Linked DNA regions of Streptomyces sp. SN-593. Each later gene encodes a partner of the first gene's protein in a complex. Links are inferred from orthologs where the notes say so. Each region holds a gene or a part of one and is shown on either strand. Other genes may lie near its edges.

The links.
Region 2: the proteins of tig (region 1) and rpsG are in contact, whole or in part, in a crystal structure (PDB 3GTY), measured with the Thermotoga maritima proteins. The link is inferred for Streptomyces sp. SN-593 from one-to-one orthologs. Residues at the interface, in WP_004081061.1 of Thermotoga maritima: Glu122, Val124, Val129, Leu130, Tyr133, Glu188, Gly259, Ile262, Tyr263, Glu266, Ser270, Glu273, Gln274, Glu277, Arg308, Gln311, Ile312, Ser315, Tyr316, Glu325, Arg329, Arg336, Leu363, Phe366, Trp367, Arg373, Leu377, Arg381, Leu384, Glu387; in WP_004081843.1 of Thermotoga maritima: Lys34, Lys52, Lys55, Glu59, Arg62, Gln63, Glu66, Asn67, Lys69, Val71, Arg95, Ala109, Lys110, Lys111, Gly112, Arg113, Pro114, Glu117, Glu121, Ile124, Ala125, Tyr127, Asn128, Asn129, Thr130, Gly131, Lys135, Asp139, Arg142, Met143.

The regions. Positions count from the first base shown.
Region 1 is NZ_AP018365.1:2,745,123-2,754,861, reverse strand. The notes cover bases 4,620-7,451. They hold tig (trigger factor), read left to right. Parts: upstream 4,620-5,228; coding sequence 5,229-6,674; downstream 6,675-7,451. Other genes in these bases: RVR_RS11275 (ATP-dependent Clp protease proteolytic subunit), read left to right, coding at 7,307-7,451; RVR_RS11295 (HNH endonuclease), read left to right, coding at 4,620-4,707. Outside these bases: RVR_RS11315 (asparaginase), read left to right, coding at 1-556; RVR_RS11310 (hypothetical protein), read right to left, coding at 521-715; RVR_RS11305 (PP2C family protein-serine/threonine phosphatase), read right to left, coding at 846-1,988; RVR_RS11300 (GNAT family N-acetyltransferase), read left to right, coding at 2,158-3,387; more of RVR_RS11295, read left to right, coding at 3,505-4,619; more of RVR_RS11275, read left to right, coding at 7,452-7,921; RVR_RS11270 (ATP-dependent Clp protease proteolytic subunit), read left to right, coding at 8,031-8,714; ATP-dependent Clp protease ATP-binding subunit ClpX, read left to right, coding at 8,878-9,739. UniProt on the Bacillus subtilis protein: Involved in protein export. Acts as a chaperone by maintaining the newly synthesized protein in an open conformation. Functions as a peptidyl-prolyl cis-trans isomerase.
Region 2 is NZ_AP018365.1:5,219,364-5,229,244, reverse strand. The notes cover bases 6,908-9,881. They hold rpsG (30S ribosomal protein S7), read right to left. Parts: upstream 8,643-9,881; coding sequence 8,172-8,642; downstream 6,908-8,171. Other genes in these bases: RVR_RS22125 (DUF1707 and DUF4190 domain-containing protein), read right to left, coding at 9,336-9,800; rpsL (30S ribosomal protein S12), read right to left, coding at 8,645-9,016; fusA (elongation factor G), read right to left, coding at 6,908-8,133. Also shown: rplC (50S ribosomal protein L3), read right to left, coding at 1-538; rpsJ (30S ribosomal protein S10), read right to left, coding at 553-861; RVR_RS22160 (hypothetical protein), read right to left, coding at 1,418-1,639; RVR_RS22155 (ABC transporter ATP-binding protein), read left to right, coding at 1,881-2,585; RVR_RS22150 (hypothetical protein), read left to right, coding at 2,702-4,558; tuf (elongation factor Tu), read right to left, coding at 4,660-5,853; more of fusA, read right to left, coding at 6,004-6,907.

The DNA.
Region 1 (9,739 bases):
CACCGTGGACGCCCACGCCTTCGGCGACCCGGACGGACTGCCGCTGGGCCGACTGGAGTTCGGCCGGGTGAGCTGGGGCCGCCGGCGCCCGCGCCCGGCTGCGCTGCCGATGCCCGCACCGGGCGTGACCGGCCCCCGGGTGGACATCCTCACCCACCACAGCGACGCGGACGCGGTCCTGCTGAACGCCGCGCTGGCCGCCGGCGCCCGCGGCCTGGTCGTGGCCGGCACCGGAGCGGGCAACGCCAACCCCGAGATCGCCGACGCGGTGCGCCGGGCCGTCGCCGACGGCGTGCTCGTCCTGATCAGCACCAGGGTGCCGGCGGGCGCCGTCGCGCCGCTGTACACCGGCGGAGGCGCGGTGGACCTGGTGGCGGCCGGCGCGCGGCTGGCCGGCTCGCTGCGCCCGGCCCAGGCGCGGATCGCGGTGCTCGCGGCGCTGCTGGCCACCCCCGGGGGCGAGGACCCCGGACAGACCCTGGAAGCGGTCCTGCGGGCGACCCCGCAGGCGCTGCGGGCGTCAGAGCTTTATCTGGTTGATGGTGTCGGCCACTGAGTTGAGGAAGCGGTTGATGTCCGGCGCCATGTTCGTGGAGGCCAGGAAGAAGCCGAACAGGGCCGCCACGATGGCCGGCCCCGGCTTGATGGACTTGGCCCGGATCATCACGACCAGCACGATCGCGAGCAGCAGTGCGGCAGACAGGGAGATAACCATGACGGATCACTTCCTCTTTCGGTAATGCCGGTCCGGGGACCGCACCGCCGCCCCCGCCTCGCCCGTTCCATGGTGCCATCAGCCACGGACACAGGAGACGTGTCTGGACCCATAGTCCCATTCCCACGGGCTAGTCGCGGCACACCACGAGCAACGCCCGGTCGTCGTTGACGTCTTTGGCCACCGCCTCGATCAACCGCCAAGCGGAGCCGCGGAATCCGCCCGGCACCAGGCGGTCCGCCTCGCCGATCAGCCGGTCCATCCCCTCGGCGATCTCCCGGTCCGGCGTCTCCACCAGGCCGTCGGTGAACAGCATCAGCACGTCACCAGAGCCCAACGTGCCCTTCACGCCGTGGAACTCGGCCCCGTCGTACACCCCGAGCAGGGGTCCCTCGGCCGCCATCTCCTCCCAACGGCCGGTCCCCGCGTGCAGTTGCACCCCCGGCAGGTGGCCCGCCGAGAGCAACTCGTAGTCGCCGCTCTCCAGATCAAGCACCAGGTGCACCGACGTGGCAAAACCCTCCTCCCAGTTCTGCCGCAGCAGGTAGCCGTTGGCGGCGCCGAGGAAGGCGTGCGGGGGCAGCGAGCCGAGCAGCCCGCCGAACGCGCCGGACAGCAGCAGCGAGCGGGACGCGGCGTCCATGCCCTTGCCGGACACGTCGGTGAGCACCGCCTCCAGCACCCGGCCGTCGGAACTGCGGGTGGCGACCACGAAGTCACCGGAGAACGACTGGCCGCCGGCCGGCCGCAGCGCCATCTCCGCGTGCCACCCGCCGGGCAGCCGCGGCAGCCTGCTCTGCACCCTGATCCGCTCGCGCAGGTCGAACAGCATGCTGTGGCCGCGCCGCCAGGGCACCCCCACCCGGGCCCTGAACTGCGCTATCACCAGCCCGACCAGCGCCACCGCGGTCACCAGCAGAACCGTGCCCGGCGTCACCCGCCCCGGGCCCTCCCGGTACGGGCCGAGCACCGCCGACTCCACCACCATCGCCAGCGCGGAGCCCGCGTACAGCAGCAGCAGGCTCGCCGGGCGCAGCAGCAGCCCGCCGGCCAGGATCGGCAGCACCAGGGCCTCCGGCGGGCACCACACCGGCATGTTCACCGACGCGTACGCCAGCGCGGGGATCGCCACCGCGACCGCCGCCAGGCCCGCCCACTCCGAGGCGTCGCCCCGGAAGTAGTCGACCGCGGACCGGCGCACGGCCAACCGGGCCCGGTGCAGCCTCCTGCGCCACCGGAACCCGCGCTCGCCCTTCGCCGCCGCCTTGTCCATGTCCCCGGCGACCCTACCCACCGATTGCCGCGCCGTGCAGGGCGGATGGCCTGTGAAGTGGCACGCGGTGGCGCGAACGGGGCGCCCGCCGCGGTCCTGACGAGCGGTCGGCCCGGCCGGGCGGAAATGCGTTCGCCGCGCTCCGTGCCCGGCTGGTAGGCAGTCCGTCATGACCATCGAACTGCGCGGCGCCGCTCCGGACCAGTGGGACTACCTGTTCGACCGGGTGGAGCGGGCCTTCCACGCCGAGACCGAAGCCGTCGAGAAGCGCGCGATGTGGCGCGGCGTGTCCGAGTTCGACCGGCTGACCACGGCATGGGACGGCGACGAGCTGGTGGGCACCGCGGGCCTGCACTCGTTCCGGATGACCGTCCCCGGCGGCGGGCTGCTCGACACCGCCGGAGTGACCATGGTCACCGTCCAGCCCACCCACACCCGCCGCGGCATCCTCCGCTCGATGATGCGCCGCCAGTTGGACGCGCTGCGTGACGGGGGAGAGCCCGTCGCGGTCCTCACCGCCTCGGAACCGGCGATCTACGGCCGCTTCGGGTACGGCATCGCCACGCAGGAGATGAGCGGCGCCATCGACACCGCCCGGGTCCGGCTGACCGTCCCGGCGGCCCCCTCCGGCGCGTTCCGGCTGCGGCTGGTCGCACCGGACGACCCCGGCGCGCTCGCGGCCTGTGAGGACGTCTACGCCGCTTCGGTGGCCGGGCGGGCCGGGATGCTGGCGCGGCAGCCGCACTGGGAGCAGTTGGGCATCGTGGACGCGCCCGCGGTCCGGCGGGGCGCCGGCCCCCTGATGTGCGTGCTGGCCGAGAGCGGCGGCGAGGTGCGCGGCTACGCCCGGTACGCCGTCGCGATCCGGAGCGGCGGCGAGAACGAGGTGCGGCTGCGGAACATCGCCGCACTCGACCCGGCGGCCTACGCCGAACTGTGGCGCTACCTGCTCTCGATCGACCTCACCGGGTCGGTCCGCTTCGGCAGCCTCCCGGTCGACGACGCGCTCCTGCACCTGGTCTCCGACCCGCGCCGGTGCGCCCTCGCCCTGGCCGACGGGCTGCACCTGCGGCTGGTCGACGTCGGCGCGGCGCTGGCCGCCCGCGCCTACTCCGTCCCGGTCGACGTGGTGCTCGACGTCGCCGACGCCTTCTGCCCCTGGAACGCCGGGCGCTGGCGGCTGTCCGGCGACGCCTCCGGGGCGACCTGCGAGCGCACCACCGACCCGGCCGACATCGCCCTGGACGCCAAGGAGTTGGCGGCGGCCTACCTCGGGGGCCCCACCCTCGGCGCGATGGCGGGCGCCGCCCTCCTCCACGAACTGCGCCCCGGCGCCCTCCCCCTCACCAGCGCCGCCTTCCACACCACCCCGGCCCCCTGGCTCCCCCACGGCTTCTGACCCCCGGCCCCCCGGGAACACCCACCCGGGCACCCGCGGGATCGCCGCTGCTCGCGGGCGCGCTGTCGGTAGCGGTGTCTAGGATCGTGGCACGGACCAGATCCTGGGGGTGGGCTCATGAACATCCAGCACCTGACCAGTGCGGCAGCAGTCGAAAAGGCCCTGATGGAGTATGACCGAAAAGGGGGACAGGCGTTTCGGGACGAGTATCACTTCGGGTCCGCCACGCAGTACTACATCCACTCCACGGATCGGTTGTACGACGCTAAGGCGATCGCCGGCGTTGCCTTCGGGTACCAGCACCCGAATGACGGCCCTCTGTCGAAGGACGCCTTCTCCGGCGGGGAAGCCGCCGCCAACCGCGTGCTGCGCTCGCTGGGATACTCCGTCATTGGCAACCACTCTGAGACAGTGGACGCCGAACGGGCCTGGCGTATGGCTGTCTGGGCGGATTTGGTCGCGCGAGGGGACGCTGACGGTTTGGTGACCCCGGATGCCCTGAGGTCCGTGGGGGCGTACGGAAATTTCCGTGGCATCTGGACAGATAAGAAGCGTACGAAGAAGATCCACCCCAACGGGGTGGCGATCGGGCTCAAGCACACCGGTCAGCACTACCCCGATGACCTGAGTGAGACGGGAGTCCTGTACCACTACCCCGTCACGCGGCAGCGTGGCCGGGACCTCGGCGAAGTGAACGCGACGAAGGCGGCGGCCCTCACCGGGCTACCCGTCTTCGTGATCACCGAGCATGGCGATCTCCGGGGCGTACGGCTTGCTTGGGTGGAAGGCTGGGATGATGAGAGCAGCCTGTTTCTGGTCACGTTCGGCGAAAACCCTCCCGGCCGCGTCATCAATCGCGACCTTTCGGAAGAAGAGCCATTTATCCTTGAGGGGAACCGCAGGCGTCGGCGGAACGGCTCCGTTGTTGAGCGGCCCGATCAAGCACGCTTCAAGCTTGAGGTTTTCCTCAGGTACGGCCCGCGCTGCCCTCTTTCCGGAATTGATGTGCCTCAAATGATCGAAGCAGCACATCTGCGGGGCGACGCTGAGGGCGGCAGCCCTGACGCCCGGAATGGGCTCCCCATGAACGCTGCCCTACACCGGGCTTTCGATGCACACCTCTTCGCCATCCATCCTGATTCCCTCACGGCAGAGGCCCGCCCTGGAGGACCGAGCTTGGCCGCCATGGGCATCCTTCATCCGCGGCTGGACCTTGAGCAGCTTCCGCACCGTGAGGCTCTTCGCTGGCGCTACAACGAGTGGTTGCGGCGCACTGGCCGCGAACAGCAGGTCCAGAACGAGGAGCATGCCGCGCCCTGAGGCAGGGCGGGAGGGGGGTGGAGCGGGCGACGGGAATCGAACCCGCGTAGCTAGTTTGGAAGACTAGGGCTCTACCATTGAGCTACGCCCGCGAAGCCGGTGGGTGCTGGGAAACAGCACCCTGGCACCCAGGATTCTGGCACACCGCACGCCACCCGGTCGAACCGGCTCGGCGGTGGGCGTGAATCCTGGCTGCCCGGGCGTACGGAGGCATGTACTCTACGTGTCGCACCAGCGGGGTGTGGCGCAGCTTGGTAGCGCGTCCGCTTTGGGAGCGGAAGGCCGTCGGTTCGAATCCGGCCACCCCGACCAGCAGTTACGCGGTCACCGCAGCGAAGTGCGCAACGACGACGCGACCCCGCCACCGCCGGCGGGCGGCGAGAGTGCGACGGATCGGATCGACCCCGTCCGGGGCGTTTGGCGCTACCGGTAGGATGGGCGGTCGGCGACCCGACGCGTGGCCCCGACCGCGCGCATGAGAGTGGCCCCCATCAACGTAAAGCCCCCAAGGAGACCCAACCGTGAAGAGCGCCGTCGAGACTCTGAACCCGACCCGGGTTCGACTCACTGTCGAGGTGCCCTTCGAGGAGCTCAAGCCCAGCCTCGACGCGGCGTACAAGAAGATCAACCAGCAGGTCACGGTGCCGGGCTTCCGCAAGGGCAAGATCCCTGCGCGCGTCATCGACCAGCGGTTCGGCCGTGGCGCGGTCCTCGAAGAGGCCATCAATGAGGCGCTGCCGAAGTTCTACACGGAGGCGGTCACCGAGGGTGAACTCGCCGAGAACGTGCTCGGGCAGCCCGACGTGGACATCACCGAGTTCAACGACGGCACCGAGCTGAAGTTCACCGCCGAGGTCGAGATCCGCCCGACCATCGAGATCCCGGACTACTCCGGCATCGAGGTCACCGTGGACGCCGTCGAGGTGCCCGAGGAGGACGTCGACACCTCGCTGGAGCAGCTGCGCGACCGCTTCGCCACCACCACCCCGGTCGAGCGCGCCGCCGCCGAGGGCGACGTGGTCGTGGTCGACCTCCAGGCGTCGATCGACGGCAAGGTGCTGGAGGACGGCGTCGCCAGCGGCGTCAGCTACACCATCGGCTCCGGCCAGCTCCTCGACGGCATCGACGAGGCCGTCACCGGGCTGGAGAAGGGCGGCACCGCCACCTTCACCTCCTCGCTCAGCGGCGGCACCGGCGCCGGCCAGGACGCCGAGGTCAAGGTGGACGTCACCGACGTCCAGGCCCGCGAACTGCCCGAGCTGGACGACGAGTTCGCGCAGCTCGCGTCGGAGTTCGACACCCTGGAGGAGCTGCGGGCCGACTCCCGCAAGCGCCTGGAGCGGATCAAGACCTACGACCAGGCCACCCAGGCCCAGGAGAAGGTGCTGGACGCGCTCATCGAGCTGACCGAGGTGCCGATCCCGGAGAAGCTGCTCGCGAGCGAGATCGAGACGCGCACCCACAACCTGGAGCACCACCAGTTCCCGGCCCTCGGCCTGACCTGGGACACGTACCTGGAGCGCGAGGGCAAGACCCGCGAGGAGTACGACGCGGAGGTGTCCGAGCAGGCGGTCAAGGGCATCAAGACGCAGTTCATCCTCGACGAGCTGGTCAAGACCGAGAAGCTCTCGGTCAACCAGGAGGAGCTGACCGAGCACCTCATGCGCCGCGCGCAGTCCTCGGGCATGTCGCCCGAGCAGTTCGCCCAGGCCGTCGTCGAGGGCAACCAGGTCCAGCTCCTGGTCGGCGAGGTGGCCCGCGGCAAGGCACTGGCCGTCGTCGTCGAGGCCGTCAAGGTCACCGACAGCAACGGCGAGGTCGTCGACCTGTCCGACGAGGAGGAGGACGAGGACGCCTCCACCGAGGACGCCGCCGAGGCCGCCTCCGCCGAGGCCGCTTCCACCGAGGACGCGGACGAGTCCGCCGAGACGGCCGCCGAGGACGCCCCCGAGGCCGACAAGAGCTGACCCGGAGCGGCCCGGAGCCCCGAAGGCCCTCGGCGGCCCGAAGAGGCGCCGAGGGCCGCTTCGCCGGGGCCCGCCGCGGAAGGCGTTCGCCCGCCAGTGTCAGGGCCGCGGGGAACCGCGCGACCGGCCCGCCCCCGGCGGTGGTCCAGGACCGCCGCCGGGGGCGGGCCGGGCCCGCCGGCCCGGCCCGTGACAGCGGCATCCGGTCGCGCGGTTCCCCGCGCCCCTTTTCCGGCCCGCAGGGCCCCTGTTCCCGGCCCGCGCCCCGAGCGGCGGGAGAGCGGCCCCGAGCGCGCCGTGCAGGGGCCTCCCGGGGACACGCGCCGACCCCCTTCCGCGGCCACCCGCCGTCCCCCTCTGCGGCCCCCGCCACCCTCTCCCGGGGACGCGCCCCGAGCCCCTCCACGGCGCCGCGCGGGCCGCGCGAACCCGTTCCAAACCCGCCCCCCACGGCATGCGCTCACAGCGAACAGTCCCGCGTAGGGGATTGCTGGGCCCCACCTGCGCGTTAGGGTCCACCAGTAGGAGGGCAGGGGTGCGGCAAGGGTCAGCGGCCGCCCCCGACCCGGACGAAGACCGTGACGGTCGCTTCGACCGTCCGACAACGAGCAGGTGGATACGTGACGACTCCGATGCCTACCGCCGCCGGCGAGCCGAGCCCCGGCGGTCTCGGCGACCAGGTCTACAACCGACTGCTCGGCGAGCGCATCATCTTCCTCGGCCAGGCCGTCGACGACGACATCGCCAACAAGATCACCGCACAGCTCCTGCTCCTTGCGGCCGAGCCCGACAAGGACATCTTCCTCTACATCAACAGCCCCGGCGGCTCCGTGACCGCCGGCATGGCGATCTACGACACGATGCAGTTCATCAAGAACGACGTCGTCACCATCGCCATGGGCATGGCCGCCTCGATGGGCCAGTTCCTGCTCACCGCGGGCACCCCGGGCAAGCGCTTCGCGCTGCCGAACACCCGCATCCTGATGCACCAGCCCTCCGCGGGCCTCGGCGGCTCCGCCACCGACATCAAGATCCAGGCCGAGCAGCTCCTGCACACCAAGCGCCGGATGGCCGAGCTGATCGCCGAGCACTCCGGCCAGAGCTTCGAGCAGATCACCAAGGACTCCGACCGCGACCGCTGGTTCTCCGCCGAGGAGGCCCGGGAGTACGGCCTGGTGGATGGCGTGATGCTGTCGGCCGCCCACGTCCCGGGCGGCGGTGGCACCGGCGCCGCGCCCGCCTCCTGAGGCCGCCCGCACCGGCCGCGGTGCCGCGCCCGCCCGGCACCGCCGGCGCGCCGGCCGCGGCCGCCCGGCCCCCGACAACGACGCACCTCATCACCTGGAGACGGTGGACGTGAACCCCTTGAACTTCCCCGGCAGCGGCCTCTACGAGCGCACCGCGGCCGAACGCCCCGGCGTGTTCGGCGCCGAGGCCCGCTACGTCATCCCGCGCTTCGTCGAGCGCACCTCGCAGGGCGTGCGCGAGTACGACCCGTACGCGAAGCTCTTCGAGGAGCGCGTGATCTTCCTCGGCGTGCAGATCGACGACGCCTCCGCCAACGACGTCATGGCGCAGTTGCTGTGCCTGGAGTCGATGGACCCCGACCGGGACATCTCGGTCTACATCAACAGCCCCGGCGGCTCCTTCACCGCGCTGACCGCGATCTACGACACCATGCAGTTCGTGAAGCCCGACATCCAGACGGTCTGCATGGGCCAGGCGGCCTCCGCGGCGGCCGTGCTGCTCGCGGCCGGCAGCCCCGGCAAGCGGATGGCGCTGCCGAACGCCCGGGTGCTCATCCACCAGCCGTACAGCGAGACCGGCCGCGGCCAGGTCTCCGACCTGGAGATCGCGGCCAACGAGATCATCCGGATGCGCCAGCAGCTTGAGGAGATGCTCGCCAAGCACTCCACCACGCCGATCGAGCAGATCCGCGACGACATCGAGCGCGACAAGATCCTCACCGCTGAGGAGTCGCTGGCCTATGGACTGGTCGACCAGATCGTGTCCACGCGCAAGACGTCCGTGGGCGTCTGAAGGACGGGTAAGCTGCGCCCTCCGTGCGGCGCCCCGGACCGTACTCGGATCGCGAGTACGCCCAAGGGGGGCCCACACGGGGGGCGCGGCAAGGTACCGTCGATGAGAGAAGCACCAGGTTCCGTTGAAGGTCGGCGGAGCCCAGGCGAAGGGGAAAGACCTCGTGGCACGCATCGGTGACGGCGGAGACCTGCTGAAGTGCTCGTTCTGCGGAAAGAGCCAGAAGCAGGTGAAGAAGCTCATCGCAGGCCCCGGTGTGTACATCTGCGACGAGTGCATCGACCTCTGCAACGAGATCATCGAGGAGGAGCTCGCCGAGTCCTCCGAGGTGCGCTGGGAGGACCTGCCCAAGCCGCGGGAGATCTACGAGTTCCTGGAGAGCTACGTGGTCGGGCAGGCGCCCGCCAAGAAGGCGCTCTCCGTCGCGGTGTACAACCACTACAAGCGGGTCCAGGCGGGCGAGAGCGGCCGCCCCGGGCATGACGACGCCATCGAGCTGGCGAAGTCCAACATCCTGCTGCTCGGCCCGACCGGCTCCGGCAAGACGCTGCTGGCCCAGACCCTGGCCCGCATGCTGAACGTGCCGTTCGCCATCGCCGACGCCACCGCGCTCACCGAGGCGGGCTACGTCGGCGAGGACGTCGAGAACATCCTGCTGAAGCTGATCCAGGCCGCGGACTACGACGTCAAGAAGGCCGAGACCGGCATCATCTACATCGACGAGATCGACAAGGTCGCCCGCAAGAGCGAGAACCCGTCGATCACCCGCGACGTCTCCGGCGAGGGCGTCCAGCAGGCGCTGCTGAAGATCCTGGAGGGCACCACCGCCTCCGTGCCGCCGCAGGGCGGCCGCAAGCACCCGCACCAGGAGTTCATCCAGATCGACACCACGAACGTGCTGTTCATCGTGGGCGGCGCCTTCGCCGGTCTGGAGAAGATCATCGAGGCGCGGGCGGGCGCCAAGGGCATCGGCTTCGGCGCGACCATCCGCTCCAAGCGCGAGCTGAACATGGCCGACCAGTTCT
Region 2 (9,881 bases), 2.5 Mb from region 1 along the record:
TCAGGTTCTGGGTGGTGACCCGCTCGTTGCCCATGCGGCCCGCCATGCGCAGACCCTTGAACACGCGGCCCGGGGTGGCGCAGCCGCCGATGGAACCGGGAGAGCGGTGCTTGCGCTGGACACCGTGGCCGGCGCCGAGGCCCTTGAAGTTGTGGCGCTTCATGACACCGGCGAAGCCCTTGCCCTTGCTCTTGCCGGTCACGTCGACCTTGACACCGGCCTCGAACACCTCGGCGGTGATCTCCTGGCCGAGGGTGTACTCGGCGGCGTCGGCGGTGCGCAGCTCCACGAGGTGGCGGCGCGGGGTGACGTCGGCCTTGGCGAAGTGGCCCTTGAGGGGCTTGTTCACCTTGCGCGGGTCGATCTCGCCGAAGGCGAGCTGGACCGACTCGTAGCCGTCGGCGTCGTTGGTACGCACCTGGGTCACGACGTTCGGGCCGGCCTTGACCACGGTCACCGGGACGACACGGTTGTTCTCGTCCCAGACCTGGGTCATGCCGAGCTTCTCGCCCAGGATGCCCTTGATCTGCTTGGTCATCTTCTCCGCGCCTCTCAGAGCTTGATCTCGATGTCGACGCCGGCCGGCAGGTCCAGGCGCATCAACGAGTCAACGGTCTTGGGCGTCGGGTCGAGGATGTCGATCAGGCGCTTGTGCGTGCGCATCTCGAAGTGCTCGCGCGAGTCCTTGTACTTGTGCGGCGACTTGATGACGCAGTACACGTTCTTCTCAGTGGGCAGCGGCACCGGGCCCGCGACCTGCGCACCAGTACGGGTCACCGTCTCGACGATCTTCTTCGCCGAGGAGTCGATGACCTCGTGGTCGTAGGCCTTGAGCCGGATGCGGATCTTCTGTCCCGCCATGGCTACTCCGTAGTCCTTGTCTCTGTTTACGCTCTGGCATCCGCTTGTCCGACCCACGCGGTCGGGCGTGTCGCCTCCCTCGCACATGCCTTTCCGCATGCGGAAAGGCCCTGCGACAGGGATTTGCGTGGGAGATACCACCCACCGGATGCCTGGTCGGAGCCGCGCTGACACTTCCCGGAAGATTCCCGTACGTCCGTCCCAGTGCTGCCCGGAGGGCAGATATGGACGACGAGTACTGTGGGACTCGCTTCCGGTCCCCCCGACGGGAGGCGCGCAGCATCGGCGCTCGACCGAGCAACTTGGACAGTGTGCCATAGGGGACATGGCCGTGGCCAATCGAGCGGGAAAGCCTACCCTTTGGCGGCCGTTCGCCAAACCCGGGCCGCCCGCACCGGTCGCGGTGCGCGAGACGTCCCGTTTCGTCCGCCGCCACGGGGCTGCGCCGGGCGGCCCGCGCGGCATCCCGCGGCCTGGGAACGGACACCGCGCCGGGGGTCGACACCGGGCCGGGAGCGGGCGGGAGCCCGCCCCAGGCGCACGCGGTGCCGGTGGATCAGTGGGTGTAGAGGTAGAACGACAGCCCGACCCCCTGGCAGAGGAAGACCGGCCCCCACAGGTCATGCCCGGCGACGCCCGCCGCCTGGCACTCGTCCTGCGTGGCGTAGATGCCGGCAAGGTGCGGGAACTCCTGGGTCGCGTGCGCCGAGGTCGCGGCGCCGAGCGGGACCAGGGCGGCGACCGCGGCGGCGGCGAGCAGTCCGATGCGTTGTCTCACGTTCCAACTCCTCAAAGTGCGAGATTCCCTGACAGACCGTCAGGGACCGTACGGAGTGGTGCGATTGCGCTCGCATGCTATCCGGGCGACCGGCTATAGGTCTATACCAATGCCACGACCGTGCGCACGACTCCGCGGGGCCGGTCACCGGCCGGGTACGGAGCCGGCGGGGCCGCCTCCCGGCACGGGGCGCCGTACTAAGGTCTCGGCGTATCCACCCACACGGCACGAAGGGGCCCGCATGAAGGCGACCACGGGTGCGGGCGCGCTGCTGCGGCTGCGGAAGGTCAGCAGGAGCTACGGGAAACGGCAGGCCCTGCGGCCGCTCGACCTGGACGTGGCCGCGGGCCGGTGCACCGCGCTGTTCGGGCACAACGGCTCCGGCAAGTCGACGCTGCTGCGGATCGCCTCCGGCCGCGACGCCCCGACCGGCGGCCAGGCCCTGTTCGCCGGGCGGCCGATCAGCGAGGACGACCCGGAGGTGCGCGCCCGGGTCGCCGTGGTCGGCGACACCGTGGCCTGCTATCCCGACCTCACCGTGCGCGAGCACCTGGAGCTGGTGACGGTCGCGCACGCCGTCGACGACGCGGCCGGCTGGATCGACCAAGTGCTGGCCGACCGCCGGCTGTCCGACCACGCGGGCGCGCTGCCGGGCGCGCTGTCCTCCGGACAGATGCAGTCGCTGCTGCTGGCGGCCGCCCTGGTCCGGCCGCGGGACCTGCTGGTCCTCGACGAGCCCGAGCAGCGCCTCGACCCCGACGCACGGCGACGGCTGGCCGAGTTGCTGGTCGCCGAGAAGGAGAGCGGCGTGGCGGTGCTGCTCGCCACCCACCAGGCCGAGCTGGCCGAGGCGGTCGCCGACCACCTGGTCGCCCTGGAGGACGGCCGGGTCGTCGCCCAGGGCCCGCCGGCCGAGGTCCTCGCCCAGCTTGCCGCCTCCTCGTGACCCGGCACCCCGGAGCACCGACCCCGGCCGAGCGGCCCGGCCCGTCCCGCCCGGCAGGCGCGGCGCCCTCGGACGACCAGCCGGACGGGACGGAGACGGAGAAGGAGCGGACGGCCATGGCGATCCCGCCGGACCACCGGAATCAGCCGGACCAGGCGGTCCGGCCGACCCCGCCCGACCTGCCCGGCCCGCCCGACCGGGCGCCCGTGCCGGCGCCGACGGACGCGGCGGCCCCTACGGCCCCCACGGACGCGGCGGGCGCCGGTGCCGCGGAGCGGTCCGACGACGGGACCGGGACGCCGGACGACCACGGGACCGAGCCCGACGACCCCGGGGAGACCGCGTCGGGCGGCTGGAGCGAGACCGACGACGACCGCACCGCCGAGACGCTCGCGTGGCTGCGGGCCAAGCGCCGGGCCCACCGCCGGCAGCAGGGCCGCGACCTGGCCGTCCTGCTCTACTCCGTGCTGCTCGCCGTCGTCGGCTACGGCAGCGGGCTGGCGGTGCACTTCCTGCGCGGCCTCGGCGAAGGCGCGGACTACGGCGGCTTCGGCGCCGGCCTGACCCGCGGCCTGCCGGCCCTGTTCACCGCGCTGGGCCTGCTGCTGTCCCTGGTCGCCGCCCGGGACGCGCTGTGGCGCGGCCCGGTGGTGCTGCCCGGCCCGGCCGTGGGCTGGCTGCTGGCGCAGCCGGTCCGGCGGGCCGCGGTGCTGCGGCCGTGGTTCCGGCTGTCCGCGGGGCTCTCCCTGGTCCCCGGCGTCCTCGGCGGGCTGGCCGGCGCGGTCGCGCTGCGCGTCACCGGCCAGGCGTCGATCGGGCACGCGCTGCCGGCCGTGCTGCCCGCCGCGCTCTGCCTGCCGCTGCTCGCCACGGCCGTCGGCATGGCGGTGGAGCGCCGTCCGGACCTGTCCCGGACGGTGCGCCGCTGGACCGCGCCCGCCGTCCTCCTGCTCGCCGCGCTGGGCGCGCAGACCGCGCTGGCCGGCTCCGGGCACCGGGTCCGGCCGCTGGAGTGGGTCGAGCTGTGGTCGGGCCCCTGGGGCTGGGCCGCCCAGCCCGTAGTCCGGGCCTGCGGCGGCAGCGCACCGGGCTGGCCCGCCGCGGTCGCCCTGCTGCTGGCCGGCACCGCCGCGGCGGTGCTGCTCGCCCACCGCGAGGCCGCAGCCGTGCCCACCGCGCGGCTGCGGGCCAGGGCCGCCACGGCCACCACCGTCGCCTCGGTGGCCTGGTCGCTCGAACTGCGCGCCGCCAAGCTCGCGCTGCTGGACGCCGCCGGCGGCGACGCCACCCGCATGGTCCGGCTGCCGCCGCCGCGCGGCCGGGCGGCCCGGCACCTCGCCGTCGTCTGGCGCGACGCCCTGACGCTGCTGCGCGCGCCCGGCCGGGTCGGCCGCGCCGCGCTGTGGACGGCCGCCGCGGCCTCGGCCGCGGGGCTCGGCGCCGACCTCGGCGGCGAGCGCCGCCCGGTCGGCCTGGTGGTCGGACTACTCTGCGGCTACCTCGCGGTGGGCGCGCTGGCCGAGTCCGCCCGGGTGGAGACCGACGACCTGCGGCGCTCGGCCTGGTCGCCGTACCGCCTGCGCGGCCTGATGCTCCGGCACGGGATCGTGCCGGCCGCGGTGGGCGCGGCCCTCGGGCTGCTCGCGGGGATCCCCTTCGCCGTCGAGGGCTCCCCCGCCGCGCTGCTCTACCTGCCGCTGTGCGCCTTCCCGTTCACCGCCGCCGCGCTCTACGGCGCCTGCCGCGGGCCGGCCCGCACCCAGCTCATGTTCCTCGGCGGCGGCTCCCCGATCGGCTCCCCCGGGCCCCTGATCTACCTCGCCTGGTACGCGGCGGGCCCGCTGGTCGCCGTGACGGTGCTGGCGCTCACGCTCTCCCGCGCCACCCCGGCCGGCGCCGTCGCGGTCTGCGTGCTGCTGACGGCCGCCCTCGGGTACGCGGCGGCGAGGTCCGCGGACAGGCTCGTCCGCTAGGGCCTCCCGTCCGGCTCTCCGCGGCGTCGCGGAACGCAGAAAGGTGCCCCACTCCGGACGGAGTGGGGCACCCTGCCGACGGCTCCAGGAGCCCTCGGGACCTACTTGTTGATCTTGGTGACCTGGCCGGCGCCCACGGTACGACCACCCTCACGGATGGCGAACTTCAGGCCCTCCTCCATGGCGACCGGCTGGATGAGCTGGACGGTCATGGCGGTGTTGTCGCCCGGCATGACCATCTCGGTGCCCTCGGGGAGGGTCACCACGCCGGTCACGTCCGTGGTACGGAAGTAGAACTGCGGGCGGTAGTTGTTGAAGAACGGCGTGTGGCGGCCGCCCTCGTCCTTGGACAGGATGTACGCCTGCGCCTCGAACTCGGTGTGCGGGGTGACCGTGCCCGGCTTGATGATGACCTGGCCGCGCTCGACGTCCTCGCGCTTGATGCCGCGGAGCAGCAGACCGACGTTCTCACCGGCCTGGCCCTCGTCGAGCAGCTTGCGGAACATCTCGATGCCGGTGACCGTGGTGGTGGTCTTCTCGGTCTTGATGCCGATGATGTCCACGGTCTCGTTGACCTTGAGCACACCGCGCTCGATACGACCGGTGACGACGGTGCCACGACCGGTGATCGTGAAGACGTCCTCGATCGGCATCAGGAACGGCTTCTCGACGTCGCGCTCGGGGGTGGGGATCGACTCGTCCACGGCCTGCATCAGGCCGAGCAGCTTCTCGCCCCACTCCTTGTCGCCCTCGAGGGCCTTGAGCGCCGACACGCGCACGACCGGCAGGTCGTCGCCCGGGAACTCGTACTCGGAGAGCAGCTCGCGCACCTCGAGCTCGACGAGCTCCAGGATCTCCTCGTCGTCCACCATGTCGGCCTTGTTCAGGGCCACCACGATGTACGGCACGCCGACCTGGCGGGCCAGGAGCACGTGCTCCTTGGTCTGCGGCATCGGGCCGTCGGTCGCGGCGACCACCAGGATCGCGCCGTCCATCTGCGCGGCACCGGTGATCATGTTCTTGATGTAGTCCGCGTGACCGGGGCAGTCGACGTGCGCGTAGTGACGCGACTCGGTCTGGTACTCGACGTGCGCGATGGAGATGGTGATACCGCGCTGGCGCTCCTCAGGAGCCTTGTCGATCTGGTCGAAGGCCGAAGCCTCGTTGAGTTCCGGGTACGCGTCGTGCAGCACCTTGGTGATCGCCGCGGTAAGCGTGGTCTTACCGTGGTCGATGTGACCGATGGTGCCGATGTTGACGTGCGGCTTAGTCCGCTCGAACTTCGCCTTCGCCACTGGGGTCCTCCTGGGAGTGGATCTGTACGCCTTGCTTCATCGGCGCCAGGTGATCTTTGCTGGAATGCCGACCCGGGGGCGTTTCCGGCGCATAGCGCCGGAAACACCCCGAAAGCCTGCTGTCAAGCCTAGACGAGGTACCGGAAGGTACTACTCGCCCTTGGCCTTCGCGATGATCTCCTCTGCGACGTTCCGAGGAACCTCGGCGTAGGAGTCGAACTGCATGGAGTAGCTGGCCCGGCCCGAGGTCTTGGACCGCAGGTCACCGACGTAGCCGAACATCTCCGACAGCGGGACCAGGCCCTTCACGACCCGGGCGCTGTGACGCTCCTCCATGGCCTGGATCTGGCCACGGCGGGAGTTGAGGTCGCCGATGACGTCGCCCATGTAGTCCTCGGGCGTGGTGACCTCGACGGCCATCATCGGTTCGAGGAGCACGGGGCTCGCCTTGCGGGCACCCTCCTTGAACGCCTGCGAACCGGCGATCTTGAACGCCAGCTCGGAGGAGTCGACCTCGTGGTAGCCGCCGTCGATCAGGGTGACGCGGACGCCCACCATCTCGTAGCCGGCCAGGATGCCGAACTTCATGGCCTCCTGCGCACCCGCGTCCACCGAGGGGATGTACTCACGGGGGATGCGGCCACCGGTGACCTTGTTGACGAACTCGTAGGTCGCGTCGCCGCCTTCCAGCGGCTCCAGCATGATCTGCACCTTGGCGAACTGACCGGTGCCACCGGTCTGCTTCTTGTGGGTGTAGTCGATGCGCTCGACCGTCTTGCGGATGGTCTCGCGGTACGCGACCTGCGGCTTGCCGACGTTGGCCTCGACCCGGAACTCGCGCCGCATGCGGTCGACCAGCACCTCCAGGTGCAGCTCGCCCATGCCGCCGATGATGGTCTGGCCGGTCTCCTCGTCCGAGTGGACCTGGAAGGAGGGGTCCTCCTCCGAGAGCCGCTGGATGGCGACACCCAGCTTCTCCTGGTCGCCCTTGGACTTGGGCTCGATCGCGACCTCGATCACCGGCGCCGGGAAGTCCATCGACTCCAGGATCACCGGGTTCTTGTCGTCGCACAGCGTCTCACCGGTGGTGGTCTGCTTCAGCCCCATCACGGCGATGATGTCGCCGGCGCCCACCGACTCGATCTCCTCACGCTTGTTCGCGTGCATGCGGTAGATCTTGCCGATGCGCTCCTTCTTGCCCTTGACCGAGTTCAGCACGGCCGAACCCGACTCCAGGCGGCCCGAGTAGACCCGGACGAAGGTGAGCTTGCCCAGGTGCGGGTCGCTCATGATCTTGAACGCGAGACCGGAGAACGGCTCGTCGTCCGAGGGCCGGCGCTTGATGACCTCGTCCGCGTCGCCGACGGCGTGGCCCTCGATGGCCTCGACGTCCAGCGGCGACGGGAGGTAGCGCACGACCGCGTCGAGCAGGGGCTGCACGCCCTTGTTCTTGAACGCGGTGCCGCAGAACACGGGGGTGACGGTGACCGAGCCGGCGCCGCCCTTGGAGGCGAGCGTGATCCGGCGGATGGCCGCGATGAGCTGCTCCTGGGTGGGCTCCTGGCCCTCCAGGTACAGCTCCATCATCTCGTCGTCGTGCTCGGCGACGGCCTCGAGCAGCTTGCCGTGCCACTCCTCGGCCGCCTCGACGTGCGTGTCCGGGATGTCGACGGTGTCGTACATCTCGCCCTTGGTCGCTTCGAGCGACCAGACCAGGGCCTTCATCTGGACGAGGTCGACCACGCCCTTGAAGTCGGCCTCGGCACCGATCGGCAGCTGCATGACCAGCGGCACCGCGCCGAGGCGGTCCACGATCATGTCGACGCAGCGGTGGAACTCCGCGCCGGTGCGGTCCAGCTTGTTGACGAAGCAGATACGGGGCACGCCGTAGCGGTCGGCCTGGCGCCAGACCGTCTCGGACTGCGGCTCCACACCGGCGACACCGTCGAACACGGTCACGGCGCCGTCGAGGACGCGCAGCGAACGCTCCACCTCGACGGTGAAGTCGACGTGGCCGGGGGTGTCGATGATGTTGATGGTGTGGTCGACGTTGTCGAGCGGCCAGTGACAGGTCGTCGCGGCCGACGTGATGGTGATGCCGCGCTCCTGCTCCTGCTCCATCCAGTCCATGGTGGCAGCGCCGTCGTGGACTTCACCGATCTTGTAGGAGACACCGGTGTAGAACAGGATCCGCTCGGTGGTCGTCGTCTTGCCCGCGTCGATGTGGGCCATGATCCCGATGTTGCGGACCTTGGCCAGGTCAAGCGAAGTGGTGGCCATGTGGCTCAGTCTTCTCTCGGTCTCGATGGGGGTGGTGACTACCAGCGGTAGTGCGCGAAGGCCTTGTTGGACTCGGCCATCTTGTGCGTGTCCTCGCGGCGCTTCACGGAGGCGCCCAGGCCGTTGCTGGCGTCGAGGATCTCGTTCATCAGCCGCTCGGTCATGGTCTTCTCGCGGCGGGCGCGGGAGTACCCGACCAGCCAGCGCAGGGCCAGGGTGTTCTGGCGGCCCGGGCGGACCTCGACCGGCACCTGGTAGGTCGCACCGCCGACGCGGCGGGACTTGACCTCCAGGGTCGGCTTGATGTTCTCCAGCGCGCGCTTGAGGGTGATCACCGGGTCGGCACCGGCCTTCTCGCGCAGGCCCTCCAGGGCGCCGTAGACGATGCGTTCGGCGGTGGAGCGCTTGCCGTGCAGGAGGATCTTGTTGACCAGCGAGGTCACCAGCGGGGAGCCGTAAACCGGGTCGATGATGACCGGGCGCTTCGGGGCGGGGCCCTTACGAGGCATGCTTACTTCTCCTTCTTGGCGCCGTAGCGGCTGCGGGCCTGCTTACGGTTCTTCACGCCCTGCGTGTCGAGCGAACCGCGGATGATCTTGTAGCGAACACCCGGCAGGTCCTTCACACGGCCGCCGCGCACGAGCACGATGGAGTGCTCCTGAAGGTTGTGGCCCTCGCCCGGGATGTAGGCGGTGACCTCGATACCGCTGGTCAGACGGACACGCGCGACCTTACGGAGGGCCGAGTTCGGCTTCTTCGGGGTGGTCGTGTAGACACGCGTGCAGACGCCGCGGCGCTGGGGCGAACCCTTCAGCGCGGGCGTCTTGTTCTTCTCGACCTTGTCCTGCCGGCCCTTTCGGACCAGCTGCTGGATCGTAGGCACCGTTTCTCCGGTTTCTGTGTGCCGATCTCGATACATCTAACCTGGGACCCGACCCACGCGGTCGGGTGTGTCGCGGGCCCCGCACGTATCCGAAAGGACGGAGAGTGCGTTTGGTCGGGCGCCGCGGCCTCGGTGTCCTCGTCCGGTCACACGGCACGCACAAGGACCCGGGCACACCCCAGGCACAGATGAGAGCGTACCTACCGCATCGGCTACGGTCAAAACAAATGCACACGGGCCGCCGCGGGCCTGCTGTGCCCCGGTTGGCGGCGGTATGCCGAGGCGGTGTCCGGCCGGTGTCCGGCGGGTGTCGGCGGGGTCAGGGGCCGGGGGCGCTGGCGACGACGGCGACGATCGTGCCGATGAAGGCGAGCAGGCCGAACAGGCAGAGGTAGCCGAGGACGAGCCCCGCGGTGGCCTGGCCGTCGCCGGCCTGTCCGGTGCGGCGGATCTGGCCCTTGGCGAGGTGCCCGCAGATGATCGCCGGGATCGAGGCGGCCCCCATGGTGACCGTGCCGAGGATGCCGCAGACCAGCGAGGCGGTCGCCATGCCGTTGGTGCCCTGGACCGGCGGGGCGAAGGCGAAGGGCACCTGCGGGTACACCGGGTACGGCGCCATCGGGCCCGGGATGTCCGCGGTGATCCGGTCGAGGTCGTCGTAGGTCCGCGCCTGGTACGCCCGGCCGACCCGCTCGTCGTACTCCTCGGGCCTCAACCGGCCCTGGGTGTACGCCTCCTTGAGGACGTCCACCGCACGCTCACGATCCGCGTCACCGGCCAGCATGGAACCAGCATGCCCCAGGACGGCGGCCCGCGGCGGGAACGTCCGCGGGGTGTAGAGAAGTTGTGACAGAACGGGGCGGAA